One region of the Paenarthrobacter sp. NPDC090517 genome, then DNA from elsewhere that is predicted to be linked to it. Evidence: predicted binding sites of a transcription regulator. Region 1 holds the regulator's gene; each other region holds the start of a gene.
The links. Region 1 encodes HrcA, which represses chaperone genes, less so after heat shock. Its sites were predicted from a motif close to TTNGCACTCGNNNNNNNCGAGTGCNAA; they were not measured.
Positions count from the first base shown of each region.

Region 2: a site for HrcA is predicted at 2,257-2,283, ahead of groES (co-chaperone GroES). Genes of this name have one in related genera too.
Region 3: a site for HrcA is predicted at 2,297-2,323, ahead of ACIQTW_RS04480 (FmdB family zinc ribbon protein). Genes of this name have one in related genera too.

Region 1 is NZ_JBIVXN010000001.1:300,361-304,972, forward strand. It holds gene ACIQTW_RS01360 (16S rRNA (uracil(1498)-N(3))-methyltransferase) at 1-278, opposite strand, end outside; gene dnaJ (molecular chaperone DnaJ) at 281-1,408, opposite strand; gene hrcA (heat-inducible transcriptional repressor HrcA) at 1,459-2,466, opposite strand; gene ACIQTW_RS01375 (DUF3097 domain-containing protein) at 2,659-3,510, shown strand; gene ACIQTW_RS01380 (DUF4870 domain-containing protein) at 3,633-4,046, shown strand; gene hemW (radical SAM family heme chaperone HemW) at 4,079-4,612, opposite strand, start outside.
Region 2 is NZ_JBIVXN010000001.1:988,956-993,567, reverse strand. It holds gene ACIQTW_RS04580 (shikimate 5-dehydrogenase) at 1-558, shown strand, start outside; gene ACIQTW_RS04575 (SAM-dependent methyltransferase) at 572-1,801, opposite strand; gene ACIQTW_RS04570 (hypothetical protein) at 1,869-2,231, shown strand; gene groES (co-chaperone GroES) at 2,424-2,720, shown strand; gene groL (chaperonin GroEL) at 2,805-4,418, shown strand; gene ACIQTW_RS04555 (LuxR C-terminal-related transcriptional regulator) at 4,589-4,612, shown strand, end outside.
Region 3 is NZ_JBIVXN010000001.1:962,992-967,603, forward strand. It holds gene ACIQTW_RS04465 (GNAT family N-acetyltransferase) at 1-554, opposite strand, end outside; gene galU (UTP--glucose-1-phosphate uridylyltransferase GalU) at 566-1,471, opposite strand; gene ACIQTW_RS04475 (5-formyltetrahydrofolate cyclo-ligase) at 1,599-2,198, shown strand; gene ACIQTW_RS04480 (FmdB family zinc ribbon protein) at 2,384-2,653, shown strand; gene ACIQTW_RS04485 (Flp pilus assembly protein CpaB) at 2,718-3,524, shown strand; gene ACIQTW_RS04490 (AAA family ATPase) at 3,550-4,612, opposite strand, start outside.

The DNA of each region.
Region 1 (4,612 bases):
TCGCCTTTAGCCAGCGCCTGAACCAGCACCAACCGGATGTCGGGCTGCTCCTCATGGACCACCTCGGATGCCTTGACGGTCAAGCTGCCGGATTCGGCGTCGATTACGGTGCCAATCAGCCGCACGCCCGATCCATCCGCTATATCCACGGGTTCGCCCGCGGCCAGGCGTTTGACCGTTACAGCATGCCGGGCCTCAGGACCCTCGAGCACGAAAGTGGAACCGGGGGTCACCTGGCCGAGGCTGCCCGGCGCTGTGAAGAAAACGGGGTTGCTCACCGCTACAGGTTACCGAGCTTGTCCCGCAGCTTCGCGAACATGCCGCCGCTTGCCACAAGCTTTCCTTCGGTGAACTGCTCACCGCGCAGCTTGGCGAGTTGCTGCAAGAGTTCTTCCTGGGCGGGGTCGAGCTTGCTTGGCGTCTCCACGTGCAGGTGCACCTTGAGGTCGCCTCGTCCGTAACCACGGAGGTGCGTGACGCCCAGGCCGCGGAGGGTAATGACTTCTCCCGACTGAGTGCCGGCCTTGACGTCGATATCCTGCGCGCCATCAAAGGTGTCCAGTTGCAGCTCCGTGCCAAGTGCCGCCGCCGTCATGGGAACGCTCAGGGTGGCATGAAGGTCGTCGCCCTCACGCATGAACATGGAATCGTTGTTGACCCGGATTTCTACATAGAGGTCACCGGCGGGACCACCCGCGGGACCTGCTTCGCCCTGCCCGGACAACTGGATGCGCGTACCGGTTGCGACACCCGCCGGGACCTTGATGGTGAGGGAACGGCGGCTGCGGATCCGGCCCTGCCCATTGCACTCGTTGCAGGGGTCCTTGATGACTGTTCCGAAGCCTTCGCAGGAACCACAAGGCGCGGTGGTCATTACCTGTCCGAGAATGGATCGTACAGCCCGCTGCACCTGGCCGCTGCCACCGCAAATGTCGCAACGTTCCGGGTGGGTGCCCGGGCGGCAGCAACTGCCATCACAGGTGGGGCAAACCACGGCGGTGTCCACTTCAAGCTTCTTGTTAACGCCGAACACGGCGTCCTTCAGGTCGATTCGGACGCTGATGAGCGCATCCTGGCCGCGGCGGACCCGGGAGGCCGGTCCACCGTGGCCGCCACCGCCACCAAAGAAGGTGTCGAAGATGTCCTGGAACGCGAAACCCTGGCCGGAGTAGCCGCCACCGAAACCGTTGTCGGTGCCGTTCTCATTGCCAGTGGCATCGTAGACCCGGCGCTTCTGGGGGTCGGACAACACTTCGTAAGCGTGGGTCACGGCCTTGAACTGTTCCGCGACATCTTCACCGGGGTTTACGTCGGGGTGCAGTTTCCGCGCCAACTTGCGGTACGCCTTTTTGATCTCTTCCCCGGTGGCTTCCGGCGAGACTCCCAAAACGTCATAGTGGCTGCTCAAAGTCGGTATCTCTTCCTTGTTGTACTGCGGATTTTTCCTCGGACCGGTTTTCAGCCGCCGAGAATGCGGGAAAGGTAACGGGCCACAGCGCGTACAGCTGCCATGGTGGTGGGGTAGTCCATGCGTGTCGGACCGAGAATCCCCACCTTGGCCCCGGAGCCATAGCCGGTAGCCACGACAGACGCCTCAGCCAGACCATCGTAGGGATTTTCGCGTCCAATGCTGACGGTGACGCCGCGGGGATCATCCCCCATGTCGGACAACAACCGAAGCATGACAACTTGTTCCTCGAGTGCCTCCAGCACAGGACCGATGCTCAGCGGGAAGTCGACATTGGAGCGGGCAAGATTGGCCGTTCCTGCCATCAGGATGCGCTCCTCGCGGCTGGTGTCACTGAGTGATTGCAGCCCCTGAGCCAACGTCTGCGCCAAGCTGCGGAGCTCCGGCGGACACAGGGCGACTACCGATGGAAGCACTTGCGGCAAAAGGGCCATCTGGGTGGCGGCAATGCTGCCCAGGAAACGGGACCTCAGGAGCATCAGCGCCTCGTTGCTCACGTCGGAGCCGGCGTCGATGACCTTCTGCCCAACGCTGCCCGTATCCGCAATGAGGACCACAAGCACCTGCTTTGGGGCCAACAAGACGAATTCCACGTGGCGGACCAAAGCACGATTGGAATGCGGATACTGCACGACGGCAACTTGGTTGGTCAGCTGCGACAGGAGCCTTACAGTGCGTTCCAGGATGTCATCAACATCATCCGGTCCCTCAAGCAGAGAGTGGATCGCCCTGCGTTCGGCCGCGGAAAGCGGTTTGACCTGGGAAATGCGGTCAACGAATAAGCGGTAGCCCTTGTCCGTTGGGATGCGGCCCGCGCTGGTGTGGGGTGCTGCAATCAGGCCTTCCTCTTCCAGAACAGCCATGTCGTTCCTGATGGTGGCACTGGAAACGCCGAGATGGTGTCGCTCCACGAGGGCCTTCGATCCAACAGGTTCCCTGGAATGCACGTAATCCTCAACGATGGCACGCAGCACCTCAAGCTTGCGCGGCTCACTCATTGCTCCACCTCCTGACGACTGCCATGGCCCCTACGACCGGTCTACGCGGGATCCTCATCCGACCACCACACTTAGCACTCAACATGCCCAAGTGCTAACAAGTCTAGTATGAGCCACCCCGTTGCTAGCATTGAAACCTCCCGTGGCCGGCTTCCGCCCGCGCCATAAACCAGCACAAAAGGTAGGAATCCCTTGGCTTTCGACAATTGGGGCCCGCAGGATCTGTCCGCTCCCGGCAAAAAGCAGTTGCCGGAAGTGGCCGTACAGCGGGGAATGGTCCTCGAAGACGTGCAGTCGGGATGGGTGGGCGAAGTCACCCGTGTTGAGAAATCAGGCGGAATGCACGTTGTCTCCCTTGAAGACAGGCGTGGAAAGACCAAATCTTTTCAGTTGGGATTCGGTTTCCTTCTGGAAGGGCAAGCCATCCGGCTGATGCCTCCTGCCGCGCGCCCTGCCGCCTCTGCCGCTCCTTCCACCCGAACAGCGTCCGGATCCGTGAGGGTACAAGGCCAACGTGCCCAGGTGGCCAAAGCCAGCCGCATCTGGGTGGAAGGAAAGCACGACGCCGAGCTCGTCGAGAAGGTCTGGGGTGACGATCTCCGCGTGGAGGGCATCGTCGTGGAGCCATTGCATGGCGTTGACGACCTGAAGTCGGCCATCGCTGCCTTCAACCCGGGGCCGGGTCGCCGCCTTGGCATCCTGGTGGACCACCTTGTCACCGGGTCCAAAGAATCGCGCATCGCAGCCGAGGCAATGACGGTGCCCGGAGCAGCAGGAAACGTTTTGATTGTCGGCCACCCCTATGTGGACGTCTGGCAGGCCATCCGGCCAAAGGTCCTGGGCATCGAGGCGTGGCCCGCCGTACCCCGGGGGATCGATTGGAAGACAGGAATCCTCACGGCCTTCGGCTGGCCCCACGAGACCGCGGAGGACATAGGCTTGGGCTGGCAGCGGCTACTCGGGGCAGTTCGATCTTATGCCGACCTTGAAGCATCACTGCTGGGCCGTGTTGAAGAAGTCATCGATTTCCTGACAGTTCCTTGAGGCCAGGCCCATGACGGAACAGCAACTACCGTGTCAACGGGGCGTTGGTCCCGCGAAGTACGTTGGGGCCGGTATTCTGGGACAGCAATACCGCAGCATCTTTAAAGCAAAGGGAAGACACCGTGGCAGATAACGCTCCTGAAGAACCGGGTAGCGCCGCAGGCCGGCCCCAGTACCATGGCGCGCCTGCCAACGCACTCCCGTTAACGGCCAGCGAAGACAGGCAGTGGGCTACATTGGCCCACTTTGGCGGCATCCTGGGATGCCTGCCATCCCTTCTGATCTACTTGATTTTTCGGGACCGCGGACCGTTCACCGCCCAGGAATCCAAGGAAGCACTGAACTTCACGCTGCCTCCTACTATCGCCGCAGTGCTGGCCAACATCCTGGTGCTGCTACCCGTCGTGGGCAACATCTTCGCCGTCATCGCCACAGCCATCTGGGTGGCCCTGACATGCTTCTCCGTCTCCGCGGGAATCCGCGTAAACCACGGGCAACCCCACCGGTACAAGGTCAACCTGCGCTGGATTAAGTAGCCCTCGCCTGCCCTTTCCGGCGGGCACTGCAGTTAGTCGGGAAGAATCCTGCGGACTACGGCGTCAGCCAGCAGCCGCCCCTTCAGCGTTAGGACAAGCCGACCTTTGAATGCCTGAACGGGGTCCACCAGTTCGTCAGCAATCAACCCGGCCATTGCGTGCCGTCCAATCGCGTCCAAGGCATCCACCGACAACCCTGTTCCGAGACGCGCTTCGAGCATGATGCGCTCAACTTCGCGGGTTTCGGCGTCGAGGGTTTCCCTGCCGGCCGCCGGCGAGCTTCCTGCAGCCAACCGTCCTGCATAGGCAGTGGGGTGCTTGACGTTCCACCATCGGACGCCTCCAACGTGGGAGTGGGCTCCGGGTCCGATGCCCCACCAGTCATCCCCGCGCCAGTAGGCAAGATTGTGCCGGCAAGCCTGGTCCGGTGTCCGGGACCAATTGCTGACCTCGTACCAGTTCAAGCCTGCTTGGGAGATCATTTTGTCTGCCAGCTCGTACTTGGCCGCGTGGTCGTCGTCATCGATGCCGGGTACTTCGCCGCGTCGGATCTGGGCAGCAAGTTT
Region 2 (4,612 bases), 690 kb from region 1:
ATTGATTCGGTGAATACCATCGTCAATAACCACGGTGTCCTCACTGCCTACAACACGGACTACATCGCGATCGCCCGGCTCCTGAAGGACCACCAGGTTCCCAGCAGCCACACGGTGCTGCTCCGCGGTGCCGGCGGCATGGCCAAGGCCGTAGCCGCAGCCCTTCGGGACGCCGGGTTCACCGCTGTAACCATCGTGGCACGCAATGAGGGCACCGGCCGTGCGCTCGCAGACCTCTACGGCTTCGGATGGCAGGACGACGTCAACGGCTCAACCGCGGACCTCATCATCAACGTCACCCCGCTGGGAATGGCAGGGGCGGATGAAACGGCGCAGTCTTTCGACGACAACACTATTTCCGCTGCCCAGGTGGTGTTCGACGTCGTGGCATTGCCGTCGGAGACGCCGCTCATCACCGCTGCCCGGAGAGCGGACAAGAAGGTGATCACGGGTGCCGAAGTTATCGCCATCCAGGCAGAGGAACAGTTCGTGCTGTACACGGGCGTGCGTCCGAGCGCCGAGCAGGTGCGTGAAGCCTCGGAGTTCTCCCGCCGCTAGCCCTCGTGACGCATCAGGCCGTCACTGGCTCCACGACAACAGCCACTCTTTCCTCGCCGATCCTGGTGAGGACCAAGGTGGCTGTTTTCGCATCCTTGCCTTTAACGGGTTTGGCGGGAAGCAGTTGCTTCCGCAGTTCCTCCGGGGTCACTGCCGTGCCGCGCTTCTTGATATCCAGCACCGTGACGCCGTTGTTCTTCACCCATGCCTTGAGCGCCTTGACGTTGTAGGGCATCACCTCAAGCACTTTGTACGCGCGGGCGAACGGGGTGTCGTGCAGCTCGGGGGCGCAGATGTAGGCGATGTGCTCGTCCACCAGATGCCCACCCAGCCGTTCGGCGACGTCGGCCACCAGTCCTGCTCGAATCACGGCACCATCGGGTTCGTAGAGGAAGCCCTCAACAGGCCCGACGGCGGCTACCGGGCCGCCGTCGAAATCCGCGCCGCTGGTAATTTCAGCGGCCCCTTGGCTGCCGATAACAAGCGCGGCGCGACGCACGCCGGGACGGGCCACTGCGTTGAACCACAAGGTCACTTCGGTAACATCGCCGCCCACGGAGACCCACTGGGCTTCGCAGCCTGAGGGCACGGAATCGTGGGGTATGCCGGGTCCCATCTTGACGCCGATAGCGCGCCCCGTGGCTGCCAGGCGCTCCACGAACGACAGTGGGGGAGAGAAAGCTTCAGGGTCCCAGATCCGCTTGGTGCCGGAGGTGGACGTTGTTCGACGTGCAGGATCCAGCCACACGCCGTCCATACCGTCCAGCTCCACGGAGGTTGCATCCGCGTGAACAACGGTGGCATGGGGGAAGGGCATGAGATTGATGGTGGCGCAGGCGGCAGTGGTTTCATCCATCTCAACGGCTGTGACCGAAATGTCCATGGAAGCCATTGCCATGGAATCGGCGCCGAGGCCGCAGCCGAGGTCTGCAATGTGCGAGATGCCGGCCTTCGCGAAACGCTCGGCGTGCCGTGCAGCGACGTTCAAGCGCGTGGCCTGTTCCAAGCCGGCCTGGGTGAAGAGCATCTGCCTGGCGAACTCACCGAACTTCGCCTCAGCACGTGTCCGCAGCCGGGATTGCGTGAGGACAGCAGCCACGAGTTCAGGGGAGTGGCCGGCCTTACGGAGGTCGGCATTGACGCTGAATGAGTCGGCCTCCCGGTAGGGCCCCAAAGAGGCAAGAAGTTCCCATCCTTCAGTTGTCAGCAAGGGCGCGATCTGTTCCTGCGGTGCGTGAGGCATGGGATCAAGCCTAGCGGCGCGGTGCTTGACAACGTTACCGGCGGATCAGCCGGATAGGGTTGTTTTCATGGAAGACAACGCAGCCACGCATCACTCCACCATGACAAAGTTCGCCCGCCCTGCCCTGATTGCGGGGGCAGTGATCGCGGTGGTCTGCATCGGCCTGCTGATCATCATCTTCGCGCTGGATTCCTTCAATGCCGCCACCTACTCCGTCGCCGGAAAGAGCGTCAACGATCCCACTGAAGAAGCGCGGGGCATCCGTGAACTCTACAGCGGCGCCAGGACGGGTGGAATCGTCACGCTGGTTATCTCCGGCGTCGTAGCCATGGCCGCTGCCGTGGTGCTGTATTTGAACCGCGGCAACGCTCCGCTGGACGAGGACGACGACGGCGAAAACTACGATCTGGACGACCTCACCGGCCGGTGACGGAAGGTTCACTCATGACGAAATGCTGGCACTCGCCTTGACCGAGTGCTAACGCTTACATAGAGTCTTGTTAGCACTCTCCCCCGGAGGGTGCTAATCACGCCAAGCGTCTTCCGGCACCGCGACGACGGTTGTACGCTCCGGCACCCTAGTTCTTAGTCCATGAATCAGCTCATGAAAAGGAGAGTCCGAGTGTCGGTCTCGATTAAGCCTCTTGAGGATCGTATTGTTGTTCGCCCGCTCGAAGCAGAGCAGACCACGGCTTCCGGCCTGGTAATTCCGGACTCCGCACAGGAGAAGCCGCAGGAAGGCGAAGTTGTTGCAATCGGCCCCGGCCGCTTCGATGACAACGGCAACCGCGTACCGGTTGACGTAGCTGTTGGCGACGTCGTCATCTACTCCAAGTACGGTGGAACCGAAGTCAAGACCGGCGGCAACGAGTACCTCGTTCTGTCCGCCCGCGACGTCCTTGCGATCGTCGTAAAGTAACTTCCCGGAGCCCCGCACCGCCGCCGCGTTGGAATCATTCCAACCGTCAGCGGTGCGGGTTTTCTGTCTTGAAAGGACACAACCATGGCAAAGCAGCTAGCTTTTAACGATGCTGCCCGCCGGTCTCTTGAGGCCGGTATCGACAAGCTCGCCAACACTGTCAAGGTGACGCTTGGCCCGCGCGGCCGCAACGTCGTGCTGGACAAGAAGTGGGGCGCTCCCACGATCACCAACGACGGCGTGACCATCGCCCGCGAAGTTGAGCTTGACGACCCCTACGAGAACCTTGGCGCACAGCTGGCCAAGGAAGTAGCCACCAAGACCAACGATGTAGCCGGCGACGGCACCACCACGGCCACCGTGCTGGCACAGGCCCTGGTCAAGGAGGGCCTCCGCAACGTTGCTGCCGGCGCCGCTCCTGGCGAGATCAAGCGCGGCATCGAGGTTTCCGTCGAAGCCATCGCAGCCCGCCTCCTGGAGAACGCCCGCGAAGTTGAGGGCACCCAGGTTGCCAGCGTCGCAGCCATCTCCGCGCAGAGCGACGAGGTTGGCGAACTGCTGGCTGAAGCGTTCGGCAAGGTTGGCAAGGATGGTGTCATCACCATTGAAGAATCCTCCACCACCCAGACCGAACTGGTCCTCACCGAAGGCATGCAGTTCGACAAGGGCTACCTTTCCCCGTACTTCGTCACCGACGCAGAGCGCCAGGAAGCAGTCCTCGAAGACGCCCTCATCCTGATCAACCAGGGCAAGATCTCCTCTCTGCAGGACTTCCTGCCGTTGCTGGAGAAGGCCCTGCAGGCCAACAAGCCGCTCTTCATCATTGCTGAAGACATCGAAGGCGAAGCCCTCTCCACGCTGATCGTCAACCGTATCCGCGGCACGCTCAACGTTGTTGCCGTCAAGGCTCCGGGCTTCGGCGACCGCCGCAAGGCCATGCTCCAGGACATCGCGACGCTTACAGGCGCCCAGGTTGTTTCCCCGGACCTCGGCCTGACCCTGGACAGCGTTGGCCTTGAGGTACTGGGTACCGCCCGCCGCATTACGGTGACCAAGGACAACACCACCATCGTTGACGGTGCAGGCACGGCCCAGGACGTAGCCGACCGCGTGGCGCAGCTGCGTGCCGAGCTCACCCGGACGGACTCCGACTGGGACAAGGAAAAGCTGCAGGAACGCCTGGCCAAGCTGGCCGGCGGCATCGGCGTGATCAAGGTTGGCGCAGCCACCGAGGTTGAGCTGAAGGAAAAGAAGCACCGCATTGAGGACGCCGTTTCCTCCACGCGTGCTGCCCTCGAAGAAGGCATCGTTTCCGGTGGCGGCTCCGCCCTCATCCACGCCCTGAAGGCACTGGACGAGTCCCCGGCCGTCAAGGCGCTGGAAGGTGACGCAGCAGCTGCTGTTGGCATCGTCCGCCGCGCCCTGGTTCAGCCCTTGCGCTGGATCGCCCAGAACGCCGGCTTCGATGGCTTCGTGGTTGTTGCCAAAGTTTCCGAGCTGGAAGCCAACCACGGCTTCAACGCCAAGTCCGGCGAGTACGAGGACCTGATCGCCGCCGGCGTGATCGACCCCGTCAAGGTCACCCGCTCCGCTCTCCGCAACGCCGCCTCCATCGCCGCCCTGGTTCTCACCACCGAGACCCTGGTCGCCGAGAAGCCGGCTGAGGAAGAAGACGCACACGCAGGCCACCAGCACTAACGGCCTGTTACACAAAAGCCCCGGTCATATAGACCGGGGCTTTTGTGTTTCCGGGTGGTGTCGTGGCCTGTGTCGGGAGCTATTGTGGGCGTTCGACGGCGGCGGTAACCTGACGCTAATACGGCGGCTTGCGTGCGTCATCGGGGCGCATCGACGCCGTCGGGTGAGCCATGACGATGCCTGCCACAGCCTTG
Region 3 (4,612 bases), 660 kb from region 1:
AAAGAGCGGTGGTCAGCCCATTCACCGTTGATGTGCAGGTACCGCTCCCTATAGCCCTCGTCCCGGAATCCAAGCTTCTCCACCACCCGCAAACTCGCTGAGTTCTCCGGGCGGATGTTGATTTCCATGCGATGCAGTCCCAGCACCCTGAAGCAGTGGTCCGTAGCCATCGCAACCGCTGTTGGAGCAATGCCGTGGCCGGCACGGTCCTTATCAACCCAATATCCGAGGGTAGCCATCATGGCCGATCCCCAAACGATGGATGAAACCGTCAATTGCCCGATGATTTTTGGTTCACCAAAGCCATCGGTTCGCTCAACAATGAGGAAGGGCAGAGCGGTGGACTGCCGGGCTTGTTCATTCAAGGAACCCACCATTTGGCGGTAGCTGGGGAGGCGCCCACCCGGGGCCGGATTGGACGCCTCCCATGGCGCGAGCCACTCGCTGTTCCGCGAACGCACTTCGGACCATTCCCGCTTATCGCGGTAACGGATTGGCCGAAGCAACAGGTCTCCGCTTTCCAGCGTCACCGGCCAGATCGCAGAGCCGTACATCATGAGTTTGTTTATTTGGGAAGTGCGGCTGTGAAGTTGGGCAGCCACTCGCGAAGCTCAGGACCCAGGTCTTCACGTTCGCAAGCAAGCTCGATGCACGCCTTGAGATAGCTGAGCTTGTCACCGGTATCGTAGCGACGGCCGCGGAAGACAACGCCATAGACGCCGTAGCCTTCGCCCTCACCAGCAGCAAGAACTTCCAGGGCGTCTGTCAGCTGAATCTCACCGCCGCGTCCGGGTGCAGTCTTCTCCAGGACATCGAACACAGCCGGGTGGAGCACGTAGCGCCCGATCACGGCAAGGTTGGACGGGGCCTCTTCCGGAGAAGGCTTCTCGACGAGCTGCTTGATGCGCACGTAGCCATCCTCGCCGTTGTCCTCAACGTCGGCGCAACCGTAGGAGCTGATCTTGGAAGGCTCCACCTCGATGAGGGCAACCACGGAACCGCCGGTCTTCTGCTGAACCGCGATCATTTCGCTCAGCAGGTCTTCGCGGGCATCGATCAGGTCATCGCCCAGCAAGACGGCAAAGGGCTCGTAGCCAACGTGCTGCTTTGCACGGAGAACTGCGTGGCCCAGACCGTTCGGGTCACCCTGACGGACGTAGTGAATGTCGCCGAGGTTGGTGGCGGATTGAATGGCCTCAAGCTTGGCTGTATCGCCCTTTTCAGCCAGGGTCGCTTCCAGAGCGGGCACACGGTCAAAATGGTCTTCCAGTGCACGCTTGCTGCGCCCCGTGATCATCAGGACGTCGTGCAGGCCCACCTTGACCGCTTCTTCGACAACATACTGGATGGCCGGCTTGTCTACTACGGGCAGCATTTCCTTCGGCATGGCCTTAGTGGCGGGAAGGAACCGGGTGCCGAGGCCCGCTGCGGGGATGACGGCCTTACGGACAGCGTTGTTTTCTAGAGTCACCGGACTAATGTAACGGAAGGAACACAATATCGGCTAAACCCCTCGCCGCGCCGGGACGCAGTTTTCGTCCTGGGAGCGGACAGCCTCTGCTCGTTAGCGCGCAGGGAGAACCTCAGATCGGACACATATGGCATCCAAGGAAGACATCCGCAGCAGTCGGCGTCTACACAGGCGAACTCTCACTCCGGAGCACATAGCAGCAGCAGGCGAGTCGCTTGCCCTGTACGGGACAGCCTGGGCAGCGCAGGTCTCCCCCAACGGCGCCGCTACTTTCGCTGTGTACCTCGGCGTGGCCTTCGAACCGCCCACAATCCCCCTCATCAAGTCACTGCACGAGGCCGGGCATCAAGTGCTGTTGCCTGTGTGCGAGCCTGGCCGACTGCTGAGCTGGGTGTACTGGACACCTTCCACGGCCTTTGTCAGGTCCGCCTTTGCGCCCATAGACGAACCGGAGGGTGAACGCCTGGAAAGCTCGGTGATCGCCAAAGCTGCAGGGATCTTCATGCCCGCCACCGCAGTGGACCGGGGCGGAAACCGCATTGGCCAAGGCGGCGGCTACTATGACCGACTTCTCCAAGGCCTCGATGCGGCCGGTCTGCGGCCGCCGACCATCGCAGTGGTGTACGACGACGATTTGTTGCCTTCAGGCGCCATTCCCGCCGAGGCGTTTGATCGCCCGGTGCGTCAGGTCCTGACCCCCTCGGGTGTCGTCCAACTCCATGACTGAGCGATGCCCTAGTGGCTGCTGCCCGGCTGACGGCTCCTGGCCCGGCAAGTGAGGTCCGGCACATCGGCTGGTACAGCCCACAGGGACCGATGATAGAATTAGCACTCAGGCCCTGCGACTGCTAAGGCGGAAATTCTCCGCCGGTGTTGCACAGGACCTGAACTTTGTCCTAAAGGAGGAACTCAGTGCCCACATACGCATACGCCTGCAAAGACTGTGACCATGCCTTTGACATCGTCCAGTCCTTTTCTGACAACTCCTTGACGGAGTGCCCCGAGTGCAAGGGCGCGCTTCGCAAGAAGTTCAACAGCGTCGGCGTCGTCTTCAAGGGCTCCGGGTTCTACCGGACTGATTCCCGCGATGCCAAGGGCAGCACGGTTTCGGCCGCACCAGCTTCACAAGCCGCCCCGGCTGCTCCTGCAGCAGCACCAGCAACCGCAGCTGCAGCCAGCTAGAGGTTTTCCACATAGGGCACCGGACCACTGTCTGTGGCCCGGGGACGCTGGCTAACGTGGCAGGATGCCATCCACATCCCGCAGAGCCCTCCTCGCCCGCGCCGAGCGTTCAGCAGCCACCGGTGAACGGCCGCCGCTGAACCGCTTTCCGGCCCCACCACTCAATTCCCGAGCCGGAAACACATCACCGTTCAGCCGACATCATCCCAGGGATCATGTTGGTCACCGATGGCGGCGGGTGGGCTTTGGATCCTGGATTTCACGCAATCGCCGCCTGGCAGTTGCCCTTCTGCTGTGCGTGGCTGCCGGCATCGCAGTCCAGCAACTTACACCTGCGTCAGAGCAGCACGTGCGCGTCGTCGTAGCAGCCCGCGACCTGCCGACAGGCAGCAGCCTCACAGAATCTGATTTCACCAGCGTTGGAGTGCCATCCGATCTCGCAATTACCGGATCCGTGGATAATGTCGGCACCCTTGTTGGCCGCCAGCTTGCCTCGCCCCTCCGCAGAGGGCAGATACCCTCAGAGGCCAGCCTGCTGGGTCCTGGACTCCTGACGGGCGCACCCGTGGGCTCGGCAGCGGTCCCCCTCCGGATGGCTGATCCCTCATCCATCCAGCTTCTCTCCCCCGGCCAGCTGGTGACAGTAGTGCTTACGGCCGCTAGCTCCCATGACGAGTCACGGCCAAGCCAGGTTCTTGCAGGCCCGGTGCCCGTTCTCTGGACATCGGCCCAAGGCGGCAAGCCAGGGGAATGGTTAGGGACGGGCGAAACCGATGGCTTGGTGGTGGTGGCAGCCGATCCCCAACAAGCAGAAAAGCTTGCCGGCGCATCAACGCAAGGCAAGCTTTTCTTCGTGTTGGTCAGCCCCTAGTGGCCAAGGCAGCTGCCGGGCGGACTCAGCCCCAGTGCGGGGGCTTCTGTTCCTTCAGCCACTGCTCATGGTCGTAGCCTGATTCATCGCCCCACCGCCGGGGATCATCCTCTGCAGCTTTGGTAGGAAGAATTCCGTCGGAGGCTGTCTTAGCTGCAGTGGCCTTGATATCCGCAGCCGCTTCAGTGGCATTCTTGACTGGCTCGCCGGAGTCCTGCGTGGCGCGGTCTTCTGCGCCTGTTTCCTGATCCATCAGTGGTGCTTCTTTCCCGTTCTCCGCATAGTCTTTGGTCTCGACGACGCCATGTTCCTCAGCAGCCGCGGTCTGAGATTCGCCCTTGGCATGGCCGGCAGAACCTGGATCCACCGTTGGCTGTTCATTGCCCGGGTTCAATTGTTCACCATCCGAATGCAGGAAGCCATGGTGGGCCGATGCCGACTGGGCGATGTGGTTCTCAAGCCCCAGGTACGAACCAATCCGATCCGCGCAGGACGAAGGATCCGTGAAGACTTCGATGGTCCAAAGCGACATGTAGCGCCACCCCATACGCTCCAGCAATTGTGGCCGTAACCGGCTCCGTTCACGGACACTCATCCGCCGGTACCGTTCGGTGCCATCGGATTCGATGGCGACGGGGGTAGGGATTTCCGCACCCTCCCGGCCTATGGTGTGAACGGGGTCCGCTGCCGCAGCGATATCCAGCACGCCATCGTAAAGATGCCAGACCCGGGCTCCACGTGCACGCAGGCGTTCGCCAAGATCGGCCACCAACGGATCCTCACCCAGCGCCTGCTCACTGGCTACAGCGCGGGAGGCAGGTGTTCCGAGGTTACTGTTACCGGAAAGTTCCCGGTCCAGCAGTTCATAGAAGTCCACCGCGCCATGAGCCAGGCGATCAAGGTCGAGATCCTCGGGCCGGAAGCACGTCAGGACATGCATGGAGCGTCGAGCCCGCGTCATCGCCAGGGCGAAGCGGTTTCGCCCGCCCTCGGTGGACAAAGGGCCGAAGGAGTGGAGCGCACGGCCGTGTGGAGTGCGGCCATAGCCCAGCGAGAAGATCACGTGGTCTCGCACCAGCCCTTGGGCG